One region of the Bradyrhizobium sp. USDA 4503 genome, then DNA from elsewhere that is predicted to be linked to it. Evidence: predicted binding sites of a transcription regulator. Region 1 holds the regulator's gene; each other region holds the start of a gene.
What was found. The regulator PhoB, encoded in region 1, activates phosphate uptake and scavenging genes when phosphate is short. The targets are predictions, from matches to a motif close to TGTCATNNANCTGTCAT.
Positions count from the first base shown of each region.

Region 1 (5,399 bases):
GCTTCGGGGCGTAGCGGTTTGCGTGGCTTTTGCATACTAAAGAGGGGATTGGCGTGGCAGACATGGCTGTTCAGAGCGATGTGATGGAAGCCGCGGGACCTTACGATCGCGCCAAGGCCCTCAGCGCCTTCAAGCTCGGTGACCTCACCTTCTATTGGATCACCCGTATCTCGGCGATTTCGGTTCTGTTGATCCTCGGCGGCATCATCCTGTCGCTGATCGTCGGCGCCTGGCCGGCGATGAAGGAATACGGCTTCGCCTTCCTCTGGACGCAGCGCTGGGCGCCCTCGGCCGATCCACCGGTGCTCGGCGCGCTCGGCCCGATCTACGGCACGCTGATCACCTCGGTCATCGCGATGCTGATTGCCATTCCGGTCGGCATCGGCATCGCCGTGTTCCTCACCGAGCTCTGCCCGCAAATGCTGCGCCGCCCGATCGGCATCGCGATCGAGCTGCTCGCCGGCATCCCCTCGATCATCTACGGCATGTGGGGCTTCTTCGTGCTCGGCCCGTTCCTGGCCAACACCTTCCAGCCCTTCATGATCCGGATCTTCGAGGGCGTCCCGGTGCTGGGCGCGGTGTTCGCCGGCCCGCCGTCCTATCTCAGCCTGTTCAACGCTGCGCTGATCCTTGCGATCATGGTGCTGCCCTTCATCACCGCGATCTCGGTCGACGTGTTCAAGACCGTGCCGCCGGTGCTGAAGGAGGCCGCCTACGGCATGGGCTGCACTACTTGGGAAGTCGTTCGCAGCGTCGTGATCCCCTACACCCGCGTCGGCGTGATCGGCGGCATCATGCTGGCGCTCGGCCGCGCCCTCGGCGAGACCATGGCGGTGACCTTCATCATCGGCAACTCGTTCCGGATCTCGTCGTCGATCTTCGCGCCGGGCACCACGATCTCGGCGGCGATCGCCAGCGAATTCGCCGAGAGCGACGGCCTGCACCAGTCCGGCCTGATCCTGCTCGGCCTGCTGTTGTTCGTGCTGACCTTCTTCGTGCTCGCCGGCGCGCGGCTGATGCTGATGCGGCTTGAAAAGAAGGCGGGGAAGTAACGCCATGAACCCGATCTACAAATCCCGCCGCCGCAGCGACATCGTCATCCGCGCACTCTGTGTCGGCGCTGCGCTGTTCGGCGTTACCTGGCTGGCGCTGATCCTGATCACGCTGCTCTATAACGGCCTTGCCGGCCTCAGCGTGCAGCTGTTCACCCAGAACACGCCGCCGCCCGGCTCGACCGAAGGCGGCTTGCTCAACGCCATCGTCGGCTCGGTCATCATGACCGTGATCGGCGTCGGCATCGGCGCGCCGCTTGGCCTGTTCGCCGGCACCTACCTCGCCGAATACGGCAAGCACGACAAGCTGACCTCGGTGATCCGCTTCATCAACGACATCCTGCTCAGCGCGCCCTCGATCATCATCGGCCTGTTCATCTATGGTGCGGTGGTGGTGCCGATGCGCGGCTTCTCGGCGATCGCAGGCAGCCTTGCGCTCGCGGTGATCGTGATCCCAGTCGTGCTGCGCACCACCGAGGACATGCTGCTCTTGGTGCCCAATCCGCTGCGCGAGGCCGCCTCCGCGCTCGGCCTGCCGCGTTCGCTGGTGATCAAGCGGATCGCTTATCGTGCCGCGCGATCGGGTCTGATCACCGGTGTGCTGCTGGCGACCGCCCGCGTCGCCGGCGAGACCGCGCCGCTGCTGTTCACCGCGCTGTCGAACCAGTTCTTCAGCCTGGATCTGACCAAGACGATGGCCAACCTGCCAGTGACCATCAACAACTTCGTGCAGAGCCCCTACGCCTACTGGAAAGAGCTGGCGTGGAGCGGCGCGCTGCTCATCACATTCACCGTGCTCGCGTTGAATATCGGCGCGCGTATCCTTGGTGCCGAAAGGGCCGCAAAATGACCGAGCTTTCCGTCTCCACGACTGCCGCAGGCCACATTCCCCAGGTTCCGCTGCCGGAAGCGCCGCCGAAAGTCACGGTGCGCAACCTCAACTTCTATTACGGCGAGCACCACGCGCTGAAGAACATCAACCTGACGCTCGGCACCAACCGCGTCACGGCGTTCATCGGCCCGTCCGGCTGCGGCAAGTCGACCCTGCTGCGCATTTTCAACCGGATGTACGACCTGTATCCGGGTCAGCGCGCGGTCGGCCAGCTGATGCTGGACCAGACCAACATTCTCGACCCCAAGCTCGACCTCAACTTGCTGCGCGCGCGGGTCGGCATGGTGTTCCAGAAGCCGACGCCGTTCCCGATGACGATCTACGAGAACATCGCCTTCGGCATCCGCCTCTATGAGAAGATCTCGAAGTCCGAGATGGACGACCGGGTCGAGAAGGCGCTGCGCGGCGGCGCGCTGTGGAACGAGGTCAAGGACAAGCTGAACGCCTCCGGCCTGTCGCTCTCCGGTGGCCAGCAGCAGCGCCTGTGCATCGCGCGCACCGTGGCGGTGCGCCCCGAGGTGATCCTGTTCGACGAGCCGTGCTCGGCGCTCGACCCGATCTCGACCGCCAAGGTCGAGGAGCTGATCCAGGAACTCTCCGAGGACTACACGATCGCGATCGTCACCCACAACATGCAGCAGGCGGCGCGCGTCTCCGACAAGACCGCCTTCATGTATCTCGGCGAGCTGATCGAGTTCGACGACACCAACAAGATCTTCACCTCACCGGGCGATCGGCGCACCCAGGACTACATCACCGGCCGGTTCGGTTGACCGGCGCATGATCCGGAAAAGTGGAAACCGGTTTTCCGATCAGGTCATGCTAAAATTCAGGACACGAAGCCATGATCCCCGGGATCATGGTTGAGGGAGACAAGCGATGGCTTCTGAACATACCGCCAAGGCATTCGACAGCGACCTGCAGGAGTTGACCCGCCTGGTCGCCGAGATGGGCGGCCTGGTCGAACGAATGATTACCGAGTCGGTCGACGCGCTGATCCGTCGCGACGTCGCGCTCGGCAAGCGCGTGGTCGCCGCCGACATCGAGATCGACAATCTGCAGCGCAACATCGAAGAGCGCGCGGTGCTGACGATCGCGCGCCGCCAGCCGATGGCGATCGACCTGCGTGAGATCGTCAGCGCGATGCGCGTCGCCACCGATCTCGAGCGGATCGGCGACCTCGCCAAGAACATGGGCAAGCGCGTCGCGGCGCTGGAGAGCGATTTCCAGCCGCTGAAGTTGATCCGCGGCCTCGAGCACATGACCGACCTCGTGCTGTCGCAGGTCAAGTCGGTGCTCGACGCCTATGCCGCGCACGACCTGCCGGCGGCGATGAACGTCTGGAAGGGCGACGAGGAGGTCGATGCGATCTGCACCTCGCTGTTCCGCGAACTGCTCACCTACATGATGGAAGATCCGCGCAACATCTCGTTCTGCATCCATCTGATGTTCTGCGCCAAGAACATCGAGCGGATCGGCGATCACGCCACCAATATCGCCGAGACCGTGTTCTACATGATCGAGGGCCAGCAGATCACCGACAAGCGCCCGAAGGGCGACATGACCACTTTTGCCACCACGGTGCCGGGCAACTGAGGCATGATCGGCAAGCACGGAACCGGCAAGAGCGAAACTGGACGATCCTCGCGACAAATCGTTTCCGCGGGGACTATGCTCAAGGAAGTAAGCGTTTCGGTTTGCGTCTGGGCAACGGATCACCACAGAGAAAGAACTTAAACCGATGAGCGCACGCATTCTGGTAGTCGAAGACGAGGAAGCGCTGACGACGCTGTTGCGCTACAATCTCGATGCGGAAGGCTACGATGTCGAGACGGTGGGGCGCGGCGACGATGCGGATACAAGGCTGAAGGAGCGCGTTCCCGACCTCGTGGTGCTGGACTGGATGCTGCCGGGCCTGTCCGGCATCGAACTGTGCCGCCGCCTGCGGGCGCGGCCCGAGACCAAGCAGCTTCCGATCATCATGCTGACCGCGCGCGGCGAGGAAAGCGAGCGCGTGCGCGGGCTTGCCACCGGCGCCGACGATTACATCGTCAAGCCGTTCTCGGTGCCGGAGCTGCTGGCGCGGGTGAAGGGCCTGTTGCGCCGCGCCAGCCCGGAGCGGCTTGCGACCGTGCTGACCTACGGCGACATCGAGCTCGACCGCGAGAAGCGCCGCGTGGCGCGCTCGGGCCGTCCGATCGATCTCGGGCCGACCGAGTATCGCCTGCTCGAATTCTTCCTCGAGCATCCCGGCCGCGTGTTCAGCCGCGAGCAATTGCTCGACAGCGTCTGGGGCCGCGACATCTACATCGATGAGCGCACCGTCGACGTGCATATCGGCCGCCTGCGCAAGCTGCTCAATCCGGGCCGCGAGCAGGATCCGATCCGCACTGTGCGCGGCGCCGGCTACGCGCTCGACGACCGCTTTGCCAAGGCCGAGCCGCAGCCGTAACGGCCATGCGGCATTCATAAACCGCAACACGGCGTCGTCCCGGCGAAAGCCGGGACCCATACGCCGCGGCCAGCGCAATCGGCACGCGGCCAGACGGCTTTCTAACAACACCCATTCGTGGTTATGGGTCCCGGCCTGCGCCGGGACGACGCTGGTGATATAGCCGGGCTGGGTCACACAAAAAAATCCCCGCTTTCGCGGGGATTTGTCTTTGAGGTCTTCCGTCGTTTTCCCGAGTGCTCACTTGATCTGCGGTTTCGCCGACGGCCGGCGGCGATCGGCGGCGGGCTGGTAGGCGACGCGCGAGTGATGCGCGCAATAGGGCAGGCCGCCGAGCGCTTTGCCGCCGCAGAAGAAGAATTCCGGGCTCGAGGGATCGCCGACCGGCCAGTGACAGGTGGCCTCGTTGAGCTCGAGCAGCGACAGCCGCTGGCTCATCGGCACCACATTGTCGTAGGAGATCGGATCGGGCTCCATCTCGGCCTCGAAGGCGTGCGCCAGCGCGGTGTTGCCGCGCGAGACCGGGCGCGCCACCCGCATCATGTGCTGGGCGGGGCGGGCCTTGCGCTGCCGCGGCGCGGCCGTGGAGGGTGCCTTGGCGCGGCCGGAGAGGCCGAGCCGATGCACTTTGCCGATCACGGCGTTTCGCGTCACATTGCCAAGTTCCGCCGCGATCTGGCTGGCCGACAGGCCGGACTCCCAGAGCTTCTTCAGCTGCTCGACGCGATCGTCGGACCAGGTCAATACAGTCATCGCATTCTTCCCTTCGCGTAGCGCCGGCCAATCATTGGAGCGGCGCTGCGAGCCAATCTGGACAAATATCCCTGCGGCCAGAATCCCTTAGCCCTCGCCGGGCACGGTGTTGCGCCCGAACGTTTACGCGAGACACAAAGGCTACTTAGAGGGTCCAGTACCGCCGCACGAGATGTCGTACCCGACAGGCCAAACGCTACAATATGGCGTGACTCTGGCGCAAGAGTCCGCGGTCGTGCGTCCACATGTT
Region 1 is NZ_JBSRXS010000001.1:4,967,560-4,972,958, reverse strand. Features, by position in the region: gene pstC (phosphate ABC transporter permease subunit PstC) at 63-1,052, shown strand; gene pstA (phosphate ABC transporter permease PstA) at 1,057-1,902, shown strand; gene pstB (phosphate ABC transporter ATP-binding protein PstB) at 1,899-2,717, shown strand; gene phoU (phosphate signaling complex protein PhoU) at 2,824-3,540, shown strand; gene phoB (phosphate regulon transcriptional regulator PhoB) at 3,686-4,396, shown strand; gene ACVMIH_RS23940 (GcrA family cell cycle regulator) at 4,637-5,149, opposite strand.

Region 2 (5,399 bases), 2.4 Mb from region 1:
TCAAAATCATGAACCTCTACCTGTCGACGATGTCGGCGCCGGTCCATGCGCATCGCGGCATCATCGACAAATATATCGGCGACGCCATCATGGCCTATTGGGGCGCGCCCTTCGTCGAGGAGGCCGAGCAGACGCATCTGGCCGCGCTTGCCGCCATCGACATGATCGGCCAGGTCAACCAGCTGCGCAAGGATCTGCCGGAACTGCTCGGCGTCCGCGTGATTCCGGCCGATTGCGACATCCGGATCGGGATCGCCACCGGCGAGGCCCTGGTCGGCAGCATCGGCTCCGAGTTCATGATGAGCTACACCGTGCTCGGCGACACCGTGAACCTCGCCTCGCGGCTGGAAGGCGCCAACAAGTTCTACGGCAGCCGCAGCCTGATCTCGGAGGCCACCGCCGCGGCCTGCGCCGCAACCGTCGAGCTGCGCGAGATCGACCGCCTCGTGGTGATGGGGCAGACCCAGCCGGTCGCGGTGTTCGAGATCCTCGGCAAGAAGGACGAACTGACGCCGGCGCAGACCGAGTTGCGGCAGCGTTACGCGGACGGTCTCGCCGCCTATCGCGAGCGCCGCTGGGATGACGCCGAGCAAGCCTTCGCCGCGGCGCTGGCGGCGGCGCCCGGCGACGGCCCGTCGATCGCCATGAAGGCGCGCGTCGCAGCGTTCAGGCAAGATCCGCCGGCGGCCGATTGGGACGGCGCCTGGCATCCGGAGCGGAAGTAGCGGCGTCACGCTCATCCAGGCTCCGCCGCTACAGCTGGGCCTCGATCGCAACCTTGTCGATCACCGACCAGACCTGCACGATCTTCCCGTCGCGGAATTCATAGAACACGTTTTCGGCAAACGAGACGCGCTTGCCGTTGACGCCGAGACCGAGGAACGCGCCCTTCGGCGAACAGTCGAACGCCAGCCGGCTCGCGACATGGGACGCATCCGACACCAGCAGAACGATGTTGAAGCGAAGGTCCGGGATGTCGCGAAAGTCCCCTTCCAGCATCGCGCGATAGCCGGATAACCCGAGCCGCCGGCCGTTGTGGCACACATCCTCGTCAACGAACTGACCGAGTTGCGGCCAGTCCTGGCGATTCAAACAGGCAATGTAGTTCCGGTAGATCTCGGCGAGGTCCGTTTTCATCATCGATCGTCCTCCTTGCCGCGGGTCCAGATGGCCATTGAGCATTTGCGTGTGATTCTAACACCGATGTCAGTTTCGACTCCGATGTCCGATGGCGCGAACGAAACACTCAGCCGGCGTGCACGTGAAAGCGCGACGTCCCGAAGAGACAGTGCGATTGCCGCTTCGGCAAACAATTTCTCAAAACGCGCGGAATGTCTCCCGCGATCGGGAGTTAGTGCTTCAGGTCAATAACTGTCCTTGTCAAATCGGAGGCGTACATGATCAAGTCACCGATGATGCTTGCGGCATTCCTGACAGCGCCGATCATTCTGTTCCCACCGCAGACCGCCGTCGCGGCCGGCGGAGGTGGCGGCGGCGGCGGTGGTGGCGACCCATACGGGTCGAGCTACGGCACTCCCGCGCCGTCCTATCCCCAGCAGAAGGACAGAAAGACCACGCACAAGGTCAAGAAACCCGTCAAGCAGTCCGGCTTCGAAGACCCGGCATTTCGCGACGGCTATCGCGCGGCCTATGCGACAATCTACGAACGCAACGACTACGCCGCCGCGATCGATCAGTTGCACGCACTCGGCCGCGATGATCAGCCGAACGTCGCGAACCTGATCGGCTACTCCTATCGCAAGCTCGGCGACTACAAGCAATCGCAAGCCTGGTACGAACGTGCGCTCAAGGCCGATCCGAACCACGTCCTGACGTGGAACTACTACGGCCTGTGGCAGATCGAACAGGGAAACCGCGACCAGGCGCAGTATCATCTGCAGCGGATCGCCGAGATCTGTGGCACCGAATGCGAAGAGTATCGGACGCTGGCGGCGGCACTGGAAAAGCCGCCGGGTACGAACCTCGTCTACTGAGCGCGTCGCGTAGCCCGCATAAGCGGAGCGACATGCGGGGAAGGACCGGCCCCGGATGTCGCTGTCGCTCGTCCGGGCTATGCCTGTGAGCCGCGTTGTTCGCGTGTCCGTTTTTGCGGGAATTTCGCCGTTTTGGTCGACGTGACCAGCGAGTAGCTTGCGTGCCGGGCGACGCACGCGGATATTCTGAGATCGATCATCATGACCTGGCGGCTTCTCGCGTGGAGCGGCATCGCCGTTGCCGCGCTGGTTCCAATCATCGGCGGCATCTGGCTCTTCACCCTGCCCGCCGCATCGGCGTTCCGCGTTCCGCCGCCGATCGCGACGCAAGAGCACGACGCGATGCTCGCGGCGCTGAAGCCGCCGAAGCGGTCGCGCCCGCTGATCGCGATACCCGGCATCAACGACATGACCGAGACCACCGACTATCTGATGCCCTACGGCATCCTCAAGCGCGCCGATGTTGCCGATGTCGTCACGCTGGCGACGGGACCCGGTCCGGTCGCGCTATTCCCGGTGCTGAAGGTCGAGCCTGATGCGACCATCGCCGCATTCGATGCCGCACATGGCGACGGCGCCGACTACGTCATCGTGCCGGCGATGAGCCGCGACGACGATCCGGCGGTCATGCAATGGATCCGGCAGCAGGCGGAGAAAGGCGCCGTGATCGTCGCCGTCTGCGCCGGCGCCAAGGTGCTCGCCTCGACCGGCCTGCTCGACGGCAGGCGCGCCACCACGCACTGGTTTTACCTGAAGAACTGGCGCAGCAAACATCCTGAGATCCGCTACGTCGCCGACCGCCGCATCGTGGTCGACCGCGGCGTCGCGACGACGACGGGGATTTCGGCGTCAATGCCGATGTCGCTGACCCTGATCGAGGCGATCGCCGGCCGTACCAGGGCTGAGGCCGTCGCGCGCGAGATCGGCCTGCCCGGCTGGGACGCGCGGCATGACAGCAACGCCTTCAAGTTCACGCGTCCCTTCGCGTCGACCGCCATCCGGAACACGCTGGCGTTCTGGAACCGGGAACAGCTCGGCCTCGCGCTGGCTCCGGGCGTCGACGAGGTCTCGCTGGCGCTGGTCGCCGACAGCTGGTCGCGCACTTACCGCTCGCATGCCGTGACGTTCGCCGCGACCGGCGACGCGGTGACGACCCGCAACGGCCTGCGCGTCTATCCGCAAGTCGTGGCGCCGGATTGGTCCGCAGATCGTCTGCTGCCCGCGGTCGGCACCGCGCCGCCCGCGCAGGCGCTCGACCGGGCGCTTGCTGGGATCGAGACACGCTATGGCCGTGATACGGCCGATTTCGTCGCCGCGCAGCTCGAATATCCACGGGCTGACGCCGTGCAGTGAGGGATTGCGTCCCCAACAACGTATTCGATCCTCCATCCGCCCCATTGTCATCTGCCTGTCATGAATTGTGCCGACACGTCAGCGCCGGACCAGTTCGGGGACACGCATGGACTATTTCAAACGCTTCAACTTCCTGTTCGCTGCGCCGGTGTTCGAGGCCGACGACCTCGAGGGCATCCGCTTCAACCAGATCATCGCCGAGATCGAGCGCTCCGGCTTCGAGGTGGTTCGCGCCCGCAAGCTGGAGGATGCCGAGATCGCGGTGCAGACCGACGCCGCGATCGGCTGCATGGTGGTCGACTGGGGCAAGAAGGGACTTGAGGGCAAGACCGCGGCGCTGATCAACCTGATGCGCCGGCGCGGCCTCGACTTCCCGATCATCCTGTTGATCCGGCGCAAGCGGTTCGAGGACCTGCCGGTCGAGGTGCTCGATTTCATCGACGGCTACGTGTTCCTGTCCGAGGAAACCCCGCCCTTCATCGCCAAGAACCTGATCTCCAGGCTGAAGCAATATGCCGAGAATTTGAAGACGCCGTTCTTCGGCGCGCTGGTCGACTATGCCGAGGAAGGCAACCAGCTCTGGACCTGCCCGGGCCACAATGGCGGCGTGTTCTACAGCCGCAGCCCAATCGGACGGGTGTTCGTCGAACACCTTGGCGAAGCGGTGTTCCGCGACGACCTCGACAATTCCGTGCTCGACCTCGGCGACCTCCTCACCCACGAAGGGCCGGCGCTGCGGGCGCAGAAGGAGGCGGCCCGGATCTTCGGCGCCGAGAAGACCTACTTCGTGCTCAACGGCACCTCGACCTCCAACAAGGTCGCGCTCGGCTCGCTGGTCACCGACGGCGACCTCGTGCTGTTCGACCGCAACAACCACAAGGCCGCGCATCACGGCGCGCTGCTGATCGGCGGCGGCATCCCGGTCTACGTGCCGACGGTGCGCAACGCCTGGGGCCTGATCGGGCCGATGCGCTGGGACCTGCTCGACGAGGGCACGCTGCGCGACCATATCCGCAAGCACCCGCTGGTCAAGGACGAGAACGCCTGGAAGAAGGAGCGTCCGTTCCGGGTCGCCGTGGTCGAGCAGTGCACCTATGACGGCACCATCCACTCGGCCGAGATGATCCTCAAGCGGATCGGCCATCTCTGCGACTACATCCTGTTCGACGAGGCCTGGGCCGGCTTCATGAAATTCCACCCGATCTATGCCGGCCGCTTCGCCATGGGACTGTCCGATCTCGGCCCCGAGGCGCCCGGCATCATTGCGACCCAATCGACCCACAAGCAGCTCGCGAGCTTCTCGCAGGCCTCGCAGATCCACATCCGCGACCGCCACATCAAGGGCCAGAAGCGCCGGGTCGAGCATCGCCGCTTCAACGAAAGCTTCATGCAGCACGCCTCGACGTCGCCGTTCTACCCGCTGTTCGCCTCGCTCGATGTCGGCGCGCAGATGATGAAGGGCCGCTCCGGCGAAGTTTTGTGGGACGACACGATCCGGCTCGGCATCGAGCTGCGCAAGAAGATCCGCGCCGTGAAGCGCGAGTTCGAGGAGAAGGAGACGCGCCCCGAGCGGCGCTGGTTCTTCGAGCCGTTCGTGCCGGATCGCGTGAAGATCCCCGACGTCGCGCGCGAGAACGGCGTGCACAATGTCGCCTGGGAGACGATCTCGACCGATCAGCTCGCGACCAATCCGTCCTACTGGCAGCTCAGTCCCGGCGAGACCTGGCACGGCTTTCCCGAGCTGACCGCGGGCTTCGCGATGACCGACCCGAACAAGCTCACATTGCTGACGCCGGGCTTCGATCACGCCACCGGCGCCTATGCCGATCACGGCATCCCCGCACCGGTGGTGGCGCAATATTTGCGGGAGAACCGCATCGTCGCCGAAAAGAACGACCTCAATTCCCTGCTGTTCCTGCTGACGCCCGGCGTCGAGGCCAGCAAGGCCGGCACGCTGGTCTCCGGGCTCGTCGCCTTCAAGAAGCTGCACGACGACAACGCGCTGCTCGAGGACGTCATCCCGGAATTCTACCGCCGCCGTCCGGGCCGCTA
Region 2 is NZ_JBSRXS010000001.1:2,613,458-2,618,856, forward strand. Features, by position in the region: gene ACVMIH_RS12785 (adenylate/guanylate cyclase domain-containing protein) at 1-725, shown strand, start outside; gene ACVMIH_RS12790 (ester cyclase) at 754-1,140, opposite strand; gene ACVMIH_RS12795 (tetratricopeptide repeat protein) at 1,398-1,994, shown strand; gene ACVMIH_RS12800 (DJ-1/PfpI family protein) at 2,196-3,347, shown strand; gene ACVMIH_RS12805 (Orn/Lys/Arg family decarboxylase) at 3,454-5,399, shown strand, end outside.
Region 2: ACVMIH_RS12805 (Orn/Lys/Arg family decarboxylase) is a predicted target of PhoB. The motif match lies at 3,393-3,409, and genes of this name have one in related genera.

Region 3 (5,399 bases), 910 kb from region 1:
TCGAGCAGCGGCTTGTAGACGCGGTTGAAGGCGTGCGCGGTCGAATAGACCGCAAAGCAGATCTGATTGTCGAGCCGCAGCGCCTGATCCGCGGCCGTCAGTTTCCTGGCCATGATTCCCATCGAATCCATCTCGTTTCCGGGTCATTCTGGGCTCACGGGACCGCGGATTCAATTGCGAACAATTAAATGTGAGGCCGCATATTTTATATTGTGCGCAATCTATTTGCGTGCAATACATGCGTCATCGAATTCAAGCCCAACCCACCAAGGGAGACCACGATGTCTGTGAACGTGCTCTACAAGACCAGCGCCAAGGCAACCGGCGGCCGCGACGGCCATGCGGCGACGCTCGACGGCGCACTCGACGTCAAGCTCACGACCCCGAAGGAGCTCGGTGGCGGCGGCGGTGCCGGCAACAATCCGGAGCAGCTGTTCGCGGCAGGCTATGCCGCCTGCTTCATCGGCGCGATGAAGTTCGTGGCGTCGCAGGGCGGCCCCAAGGTTCCCGCCGACGCCTCGGTGACCTCGACGGTCGGCATCGGCCCGCGCTCGGAAGGCGGGTTCGGTCTCGCCGTCGAGCTCGCGGTGTCGCTGCCCGGCCTTGCGCGCAGCGATGCCGAAGCGCTGGTCGAGAAGGCGCACCAGGTGTGCCCCTATTCCAACGCGACCCGCGGCAATGTCGACGTCAAGCTGAGCGTCGTCTAATTCCACATCACGCAATGGTCCGCCGCAACACGTGGCGGACCATTGCTCTTTCAGCGGCGCGTTCGCTTGGCGAACGCATGCGCCGTCTGCTGCATGGGCCTGCGCCGACGGAAGCATTGCTGCCCCGGCTGAAGACCGTTAGCTCTGGGACCCTCGTTATCTGATCCCAACTGAGCGAAGGTTGCTTCCATGAATACCCCAGCGGCTACGGGCGCGATGACCGGCCTGCGCGTGATCGATCTGACGCGCGTGCTCGGCGGTCCGTATTGCACCCAGATTCTCGCCGACCACGGCGCCGACGTGATCAAGGTCGAGCCGCCCGCCGGCGACGAGGTGCGAGACTGGGGTCCTCCCTTCCACGAAGAAGACGCGGCCTATTTCGTCGGCATCAACCGCAACAAGCGCTCGATCGGCCTCGACCTCGCTTCCGAGGGCGGACGCGCGGTGCTGATGAAGATGCTCGAGACCGCCGACGTGCTGATCGAGAATTTCAAGCCCGGCACGCTCGACAAATGGGGCATCGGCAACGACGCGCTGCGCGCGAAATTTCCGCGCCTCGTGCATTGCCGGATCTCCGGCTTCGGCGCCGACGGCCCGCGCGGCGGCAATCCCGGCTATGACGCGATCATCCAGGCGATGACCGGCATGATCGCGGCGACCGGCTCGCCGGAGAGCGGCCCGATGCGGATCGGCGTGCCGCTGGTCGACATCACCACCGGGCTCTACGCCACGATCGGCATCCTGATGGCGCTGTCGGAGCGGCAGCGCTCGGGGCTCGGCCAGTTCATCGAGACGACGCTGTACGAGACCGGGCTCGCGATCATGCATCCGCACACCGCGAACTACTTCATGCACGGCAAGCCGCCGTCGCTCACCGGCAACGAGCATCCCAACCTCGTGCCGTACGCGATCTTCCCGACCAAGACCGACAACATCTTCATCGGCGTCGGCAATGACGGAACCTTCCGCAAGCTCGCCAAGGAGATCGGCAAGCCCGAGCTCGGCACCGACCCGCGCTTTGCCCGCAACAAGGACCGCATCGCCAACCGCGATGCGCTCCGCGTCGAGCTGGCCGCGGTGTTCAGCCAGCACGAGGCCGAGCCGCTGTGCAACCGGCTGCTCGCCGCCGGCCTGCCGGCTGGCCCGGTGCAGAAGATCGACCAGGCGCTGACCAACCCGCACACCATTCATCGCGGCGACGTCATCGAGAAGGATTGGTACAAGGGCGTCGCCTCGCCGATCCGCCTCGAACGCACCAAGCCGAACCTGCGCCGGACGCCGCCGAAGTTCAGCCAGCACGCCGCGGAAGTGCTCGGCGAGTTCGGCTACTCGAAGGACGAGATCAACGGCCTGGTTGAGAAGGGCGTGGTCTGCGGTCCCCAGCGCAAGCGCTAAAGGCGTTTTCGAGCCTGTCCCGCACGTGATGCGGGATGCGCACCGGTTCGCGTCAGGACAAAGCTGGAGCGTCGGCCCGTATCGAACCGGCCGACGCATCAACACTGCGGTGCAACGTCGCGTTTGGCGCTGCACCGCACGGAGCCGGCTGCGGTCTTCGCCTTTTTTACCGCTTCCCTTCGCTTCGGCTTCCCCCCTACCATGACTTTCGTTTATACGGTCATTTGAACGTCATCCGGCGCTGATAACGCGCGCAACGAAAGATGATGTTCCAATTGGGAGGGGTTTTGATGTTCTTTCGACGACTAGGCGCTGCCGCGGCAGCCGCTGCCGCGCTTGCATTCGCGTCGCCCGCGTTCGCGGTGACCGAGATCCAGTGGTGGCACGCGATGACCGGCGCCAACAACGACGTCATCGTCAAGCTGGCCAACGACTTCAACGCCTCGCAATCCGACTACAAGGTGATCCCGACCTACAAGGGCGGCTACGCCGACACCATGAACGCCGGCATCGCCGCGTTCCGCGCCGGCAACGCGCCGCATATCATGCAGGTGTTCGAGGTCGGCACCGCGACGATGATGGCCGCCACCGGCGCCGTCAAACCGGTCTACAAGCTGATGGCCGACGCCGGCGAGAAGTTCGATCCGGGCGTCTATCTGCCCGCGATCACCGGCTACTACTCGACCTCCAAGGGCGAGATGCTGTCGTTCCCCTTCAACTCGTCGTCGACGGTGATGTGGATCAATCTCGATGCGCTGAAGAAGGCCAACATCGCGGAGATTCCCAAGACCTGGCCGCAAGTGTTCGACGACGCCAAGAAGCTGAAGGCAGCCGGCTATAACACCTGCGGCTTCTCCGGCTCGTGGGTCACCTGGGTCAATCTCGAACAGCTCTCGGCCTGGCACAATGTGCCGCTCGCCAGCAAGGCCAATGGCCTCGACGGCTTCGACACCGTGCTCGAATTCAATGGCCCGCTGCAGGTCAAGCATCTCGAGAGCCTCGTCGAGCTGCAGAAGGACAAGACCTACGACTATGCCGGCCGCACCAACACCGGCGAGGGCCGCTTCACCTCGGGCGAATGCCCGATCTACCTGACCTCGTCGGCCTTCTTCGGCAACGTCAAGGCGCAGGCCAAGTTCAACTTCACCGCGGCGCCGATGCCGTATTATCCCGACGCCAAGGGCGCGCCGCAGAACTCGATCATCGGCGGCGCCTCGCTCTGGGTGATGGGCGGCAAGTCGGCCGAGGAATACAAGGGCGTGGCCAAGTTCCTGACCTTCCTCTCGGACACCGACCGCCAGGTCTGGATCCACAAGGCCTCGGGTTATCTGCCGATCACCAAGGCCGCCTACGCCAAGGCCAAGGAAGAAGGCTTCTACAAGGACCAGCCCTATCTCGAGACCCCGCTGCTCGAGCTCACCAACAAGGAGCCGACCGCGAATTCCCGCGGTCTGCGCCTCGGCAACATGGTGCAGCTGCGCGACATGTGGTCGGAGGAGATCGAGCAGGCGCTGGCCGGCAAGAAGACCGCCAAGCAGGCGCTGGACGCCGCCGTCGAGCGCGGCAACCAGATGCTGCGGCAGTTTGAAAAGACCGCCGTCCGCTGACATGATGCCTTCAGGTATGAACCGGACAAGCGCGAAGCGGCTTTCCGAAAAGATCATGCCCAGACGACAAGCTAAAGCGCGATGACGATCCAAGCTCATCTCATCGCGCTTTAGGGCGATCAACCGGCAGGCCGCATCCGCGGCCTGCCCTTCCTCCGAGCCCATGCAAAAGCAAGCGATTTTCCAGTCAAAGCTGTTGCCTTACGCGCTGGTTGCCCCGCAACTCGCGATCGTCCTGATCTTTTTCTACTGGCCGGCCCTGCAGGCGGTGATCCAGTCCTTCCTGCTGCAGGACGCCTTCGGCCTCTCCACCAGCTTCGTCTGGTTCGAGAACTATCTCGAGCTGTTCAAGGACCCGGCCTATTTCGCGGCGATCGTCCGGACCTTCGTGTTCTCGTTCGCGATCGCGGTCTCCTCGCTGTCCTTCGCGCTGCTGCTCGCGGTCATGGCTGACAGGCCGCTGCGCGGCTCGACGCTGTATCGCACGCTGCTGATCTGGCCCTATGCGGTGGCCCCGCCGGTGGTCGGCGTACTCTGGGTGTTCATGCTGCACCCCTCGCTCGGCGTGCTGTCGCGCTATCTGCGCGCCATGGGCATCGACTGGAATCCGCTGCTCGACGGCGACCAGGCGGCGGCCCTGATCATCCTCGCCGCGGCCTGGAAGCAGATCTCCTACAATTTCCTGTTCTTCCTCGCCGGGCTGCAGAGCATCCCGAAAAGCGTGATCGAGGCCGCCGCGATCGACGGCGCCCGGCCGATGCGGCGGTTCTGGACCGTGATCTTCCCGCTGCTGTCGCCGACCATCTTCTTCCTCTTGGTCATCAACATCGTCTACGCCTTCTTCGACACTTTCGGCATCATCGACACCATGACCCGCGGCGGTCCCGGCAAGGCGACCGAGACGCTGGTTTACAAGGTCTATACGGACGGCCTGCTCGGCGGCAATCTCGGCTCGTCGGCGGCGCAGTCGGTCATCCTGATGGTCATCGTCGTCATGCTGACGGCGATCCAGTTCCGCTTCGTCGAACGCAAGGTGACCTACTGATGGTCGAGGAGGAAGGCTTCCAGCGCTATCTGGCTCACGCCATCCTGTGGATCGGGATCGCGATCGTCGCCTTCCCGGTCTATCTCGCGCTGGTCGCCTCGACCCAGGACAACGCCGTGATCGCCAACGGCCAGATGTCGCTGCTGCCCGGCGGCCATTTCCTCCAGACCTACTACCAGACGCTGTTTGTCGGCACGAGCGGCTCGACCCGCGAGCCGGTGCTCCACATGATGCTGAACTCGCTGGTCATGGCGCTCTTGATCGCGGTCGGCAAAATCGCGATCTCGATCATCTCGGCCTACGCGATCGTGTATTTCCGGTTTCCGTTCCGGATGGCGATCTTCTGGATCATCTTCATCACGTTGATGCTGCCGGTCGAGGTACGCATCTATCCGACCTACAAGATCGTCGCCGATCTGCATCTGCTCGACAGCTATGCCGGCCTGTCGCTGCCGCTGATTGCGTCGGCCACCGCGACGCTGCTGTTCCGCCAGTTCTTCATGACCGTGCCGGATGAATTGCTGGAGGCTTCGCGGATCGACGGCGCAGGCCCGTTCCGCTTCTTCTGGGATACGCTGCTGCCGCTGTCGCGCACCAACATGGCCGCGCTGTTCGTGATCCTCTTCATCCTCGGCTGGAATCAGT
Region 3 is NZ_JBSRXS010000001.1:5,878,130-5,883,528, reverse strand. Features, by position in the region: gene ACVMIH_RS28095 (MarR family winged helix-turn-helix transcriptional regulator) at 1-113, opposite strand, end outside; gene ACVMIH_RS28090 (organic hydroperoxide resistance protein) at 282-707, shown strand; gene ACVMIH_RS28085 (CaiB/BaiF CoA transferase family protein) at 897-2,102, shown strand; gene ugpB (sn-glycerol-3-phosphate ABC transporter substrate-binding protein UgpB) at 2,393-3,709, shown strand; gene ugpA (sn-glycerol-3-phosphate ABC transporter permease UgpA) at 3,873-4,754, shown strand; gene ugpE (sn-glycerol-3-phosphate ABC transporter permease UgpE) at 4,754-5,399, shown strand, end outside.
Region 3: ugpB (sn-glycerol-3-phosphate ABC transporter substrate-binding protein UgpB) is a predicted target of PhoB. The motif match lies at 2,321-2,337, and genes of this name have one in related genera.

Region 4 (5,399 bases), 4.2 Mb from region 1:
TGCCGGCCTGCAGCCGCAGCGCCGGGCTGAGATTGTCGGTGTTCTTCTGCTCGAGCCGGTGAAACAGCACGCGCAGGCCGGCGAGCTGGCGATGCAGTCGCACACAGGTGCGGCGCATCCGGCTCAGATTCTTGCGCAGCTCCGATCCGGTATCCTCGGCGAGCACCCGCTCCTCGATCGCATCGATATCGGTGCCGATCTTGTCCGCCATGCGGTCCAGGGTATCGGCGATCTCGTCGACGATCTTCTCCAGCAGCGCCGCGACGCTGCCGACGCGATGGCCACCCTCGAGCACGCGGCGCGTCGCATCGGCGGAGCACAGCGCCTGATGGCGGCCGCTGACCAGGAGGCGTTCGGTCATCGCAAAGCGGAGAAAGCCGGTCTCCCGGGTCGCGGCGTCGATATCCCGCACCAGATCGGAAAACACGCCGTAGACGCAATTGTCGACGACGTGGATCTGCTGGAAATTGTCATTCGACAGCAAGAGGTCCCGCGCCAGCTGCGGGATGTGCATGTTGGCGAGCCATGCCCGGGTGCGGACGTCGGTCAGGTTGAAGTGCAGCCACAGCCTTCCGTCATGGCTCGGCTCGATCGGCGCATCGATCGGAAGCGCCTCGGCACGGCCGTCGTGATACAGGCGGAACGCCCAGACCAGACCGGGGACCGCCTCGCGGGTCAGCAGCGACCCGACCGGAGCGGGAGGTGGATCAGCCAGCATGGCCCGCCCCCAAGGCAATCGATAACGCAACCGCGCGAAATGACATGTTCAAGGCCTCGCCCACGCGCAACGCTGAGCAAGCGCGTCCCTTCGACGGAACATAGGAGGACGCGCCTGTTACAGTTTTATGTCAGCGACCGCCCTACTCCGCCGCAAGACCGGTCGGCGCCGCCGCCTCCGCGGCCTCCTTGTTGTAGTCGTGCACGACGCGGCCGAACGGCAGCGTCAGATCGGCGAGGAAGTGATGCGCGCCGACGACACGCTTGACCGGGAAATCGGCGACCGGTGCATTGACATGCGGCACCAAATGCAGCCGGCCGGGTCCGATCCAGGAGCCCTTGACGACGATGTCGGTCAGGTTGATCGCGACCAGCTGGCAGACCTCGAGATGCCCGTCGACGCCGGGGATCATCTTCAGATTAACTTGCGTCTTCGACAGCGTGGCGCGGGTGACGTCGCCATTGCCCGCCATGCTCTCGTGCTTGTAGCCCATCGTGCCCATCGCAACGAGCTGGCCGGCATATTCCAGCGTGCCGGTCAGCGTGTCCTTGACGATCTCGAGCTTGGGATGAGCGTACTTCTTTGGAAAGCCCCAGATCTCGCGGCCGGCCGCGATCGGCGGATCGTCGTCGAGGTACATCTGGCAGACGAAGTTGACCTCTTCGCCATGCAGGCGCGCGGGGATCACGAGGCCGGACTCGGTGTAGCTGCCGAAGCCGGAGCTGTCGGGCATCTTGATCCATTCGTAATGCACGAACGCCTGCTCGATCGGCTCCAGCGGCTCGGGCAGGCCGGCGCGGATCAACTCCGGATCGGTCTCATAGGTGATGACGAGGAATTCGCGATCGATGAAGCGATACGGACCGGCGGGATAGCTCGGGCCGGCGGCCGGCATCGACGGAAGCTTGAGCAGATATTCCCTGCGCATCGCAATAACCCCCTGTTTGAAAAGTTTGCCCGAAAGCTAGCGGCCGAGATTGACAGCGATGTGAGGAATTTCCGTCAGGCGCATGACCTGCGTTTCGTGGCGGAGCCCAATGCTAACCATGCAGGCGGGCATGCCGGATGCGCCGTGCGCGGGCGCCGCAATTGTCATCACGGCGTCATCGGCGCGCTGAATTCTCGCCGCGAATTTTTGGAGTGTCTGATATGGACGCGCGAACCCCGCATTTCGACGATATCGATCACGCGACGCCGGGCTGGCGTCCGGAAGGCTGCGATCGCGTGGCCCTGGTCCTGCAGGGCGGCGGCGCACTCGGCGCCTATCAGGCTGGCGTCTATCAGGCGCTGCATGAATCCAACATCGAGCCCGACTGGGTCTGCGGCGTCTCGATCGGCGCGATCAACTCCGCGATCATCGCCGGCAATCCGCCCGAAAAGCGGCTGGAACGGCTGCACACGTTCTGGGATCGCATCACCAGCCGCAAGATCTGGCACTACACCCCGGACGGCGACATCTTCCGCAAGGCGCGCAATTTCACCAGCTCATGGCTGACGACCACGCTCGGACAACCCGGCTTCTTCACCCCGCACCAGACCAATCCGTGGTTCAGCCAGGCCGGCGCGCGCACCGCCACCAGCTACTACGACACCACGCCGCTGCGCGAGTCCTTGCTCGAGCTGGTCGATTTCGACCGCATCAATTCCAAGAAGATACGCTTCGCGGTCGGCGCAGTGAACGTGCTCTCCGGCAACTTCATCTATTTCGACAATGCCCGTGACGAGATCATTCCCGAGCACATCATGGCGAGCGGCGCGCTGCCGCCGGCGCTGCCGATGGTGAAGGTCGGCACCGATCATTTCTGGGACGGCGGCATCGTGTCCAACACGCCGCTGCAGCATCTGCTCGACCAGGAAGACAACATGAATTCGCTGGTGTTCCAGGTCGACCTGTTCTCGGCGCGCGGCGCGCTGCCGCGGGACATCCAAGACGTGATGGCCCGGCACAAGGACATCATGTATTCGTCGCGCACCCGCTACAACACCGACGTCTATCGCAAGACCTACAATCTGCGCACCGCCCTGCACGATGCGCTGGGAAAAATCCCCGACGATCAGCTGTCGGACGAGGAGCACCAGCTCAAGAAGGCAAACGCCCGGCTGCCGGGCATCACGCTGTTGCAGCTGATCTATCAGCAGAAGGCCTATGAGGGCGACGCCAAGGACCACGAATTTTCCGGCACCTCGATGCGCGAGCACTGGGTGAGCGGGCACGAGGACACCAAGCGCTCGCTGAAGCGGCGCGAATGGATCAAGATGCCCGAGAACGGCATGGGCATCGTGATCCACGACGTGCATCGGGAGGCGGAGTAAATAAGGCCGTCATTGCCGGGCTTGACCCGGCAATCCATCCCGCTTCGGATGACTCATTCGATGGATGCGCGGGTCAAGCCCGCGCATGACGCGTTGAGTCTGAGGGCCCTTACGGCCGCGTCGACATGTTGCTCGGCGGACCAGCCTTGCGGATCGGTTCGGCGAGGCGCGCGAACTCGCAGAGCAGCGAGCGCGTCTTGCGCGGATCGATCACCTCCTCGACCCAGAACTTCTCGGCCGAGCGGAACGGCGAGCGCAGCTTGTTGAGGCGATCCTCGATCTCGCGCAGCTTGGCGGCGGGATCGGCGGCCGCATCGATCTCGGCGCGATAGGCCGCCTCGATGCCGCCTTCCAGCGGCAGCGAGCCCCAATAGGCCGACGGCCACGCATAGCGCATCGAGAAGCGGTTGGCCGGCTGATGCACCACGCCGGCGACGCCGAAGGCGTTGCGGATGATGATGGTGCACCAGGGCACCGTGCTCTGGTTGACCGCCGCCATCGCCCGCACGCCGTGGCGGATGGTCGCCGTCTTCTCCGCCTCAAGCCCGATCATGAAGCCCGGGCAGTCCATCAGGTAGACCACCGGCAGATGGAAGGTCTCGGCGAAGTCGACCCAGCGCACTACCTTCTGGCAGGCGTCCGCGGTCCACGAGCCGCCATAGTGGAACGGATCGCTGGCGAGCAGCAGCACCGCCCTGCCCTCGATCCGTGCCAATCCGGTGATGATCGGGCGGCCGAAATTGGTGCCGACCTCAAAGAACGAGCCCTTGTCCACGACGGCATCGATGATCGGCCGCATCTTGTAGACCTGCCGGCGGTTGCGCGGCACGGCGGTGAGCAGCGATTCCTCTGCACGTTCCGGATCGTCGGTGCAGGGAATGGTCGGCGGCAGGTCGTAGACCGACGACGGCAGATAGGACAGGAAACGCCGCGCGTAGTCGAACGCCTCCTCTTCGGTCTCGACGGCCTGATCGATCGCGCCGGCGCGGGTCTGGATGTCGGCGCCGCCGAGCTCCTGCTTGGTCAGATCCTGACCGAGGCGCTTCACCACCGGCGGGCCGGCGACGAACATCGCGGAGCTCTTGGTCATGACCGAGTAGTGCGTGGCGGCAAGCCGTGCGGCACCGAGGCCCGCGACCGAGCCGAGCCCGAGACCGACCACCGGCACGCGGGCCAAATTGGCGGTCGTGTACCAGTACCAGCGCGTACCGCCGACGCCGCCGGGCAGATTGGCGGCGCCCCTGGTCTCGATCGTCTTCACCGAGCCGCCGCCGCCGGAGCCCTCGATCACGCGAACGATCGGCAGGCGAAAGTCGTGCGCCATCTCCTCCGCCATCAACGGCTTGGCGGAAATCGATGCATCCGCCGAGCCGCCGCGCACGGTGAAGTCGTCGCCGACCACGACGACGGTGCGGCCGTCGACCCTGGCGCGGCCGAACACGCAGTTCGCCGGCGTCAGGTGCTTGAGCTCGTTGCTCTCGTCATATTCGGCGATGCCGGAGATGGCACCGACCTCGTGAAAGCTGCTCTGGTCGACGAGCTTGTCGATGCGCTCACGAACCGTGAGCCGGCCCTGGTCGCGTTGCCGCTTGACCTTGTCAACGCCTCCCATCTCCCGCGCGAACGCTTCGCGGCGGGCGAGGTCGTCGAGTTCCGGCTTCCAGTTCATTCACTGCTCCCGTCTTGATGATTTTGTTGTTGTTATGGGCGGTCACCGGAAGCGACTTGCGCTCGATCCGATTGCTGAAGATGTCGCCGTCGGCGCCTTCGAGCAGGCTGCCGAGCGCGGCGGCGAGCTCGACCATTTGCGGCGCGACCTCGCGATGCAGCCGCGCCTCGTCATACATCGCCGAGAGTAGGCCGATCGTGGTGACCACATAGGTCTGATACTGCGGCGACCACAGCGGCACCGCGACGCCGTTGATGTGCGGGCTCCACAGGCCGCAGGCGACGACGTAGCCGTGCTCCTGCAAATGCCGGCGGTTGGCCTCGATGCGCGGCGTCAGCATCTTGGCGCTGTCGGGCAATTCGCCTTCCATCTCGGCGATCAGCGCGTCGCCGACCGCGGGATCGAGCGCGGCCGTGTAGGCGTGGCCGGCCGCGGTGGTCGCCATCGAAATCCGGCTGCCGGTGGCCTCATGCAGGCCCAGCGCGTTCGCCGCGCGGGCGAACTCCAGATAGACCAGGTGAAAGCGGTCGGGGATGACGAAGCCCACCGTGCCGGGCAACTGATCGGCGACATCCTGCAGGCGCAGCCGGATCAGATTGCGCAACTGCAGCCCCTTCATCATCGTGGTGCTCATCGCGACCGCGCTCGGGCCGATGCGATATTTCTGGTCGCGCGGCAGATAGACGAGCTGTCCCATCC
Region 4 is NZ_JBSRXS010000001.1:781,654-787,052, reverse strand. Features, by position in the region: gene ACVMIH_RS03705 (transporter) at 1-718, opposite strand, end outside; gene ACVMIH_RS03700 (acetoacetate decarboxylase) at 861-1,646, opposite strand; gene ACVMIH_RS03695 (patatin-like phospholipase family protein) at 1,868-3,031, shown strand; gene ACVMIH_RS03690 (acyl-CoA carboxylase subunit beta) at 3,141-4,700, opposite strand; gene ACVMIH_RS03685 (IclR family transcriptional regulator) at 4,630-5,399, opposite strand, start outside.
Region 4: ACVMIH_RS03700 (acetoacetate decarboxylase) is a predicted target of PhoB. The motif match lies at 1,809-1,825, and genes of this name have one in related genera.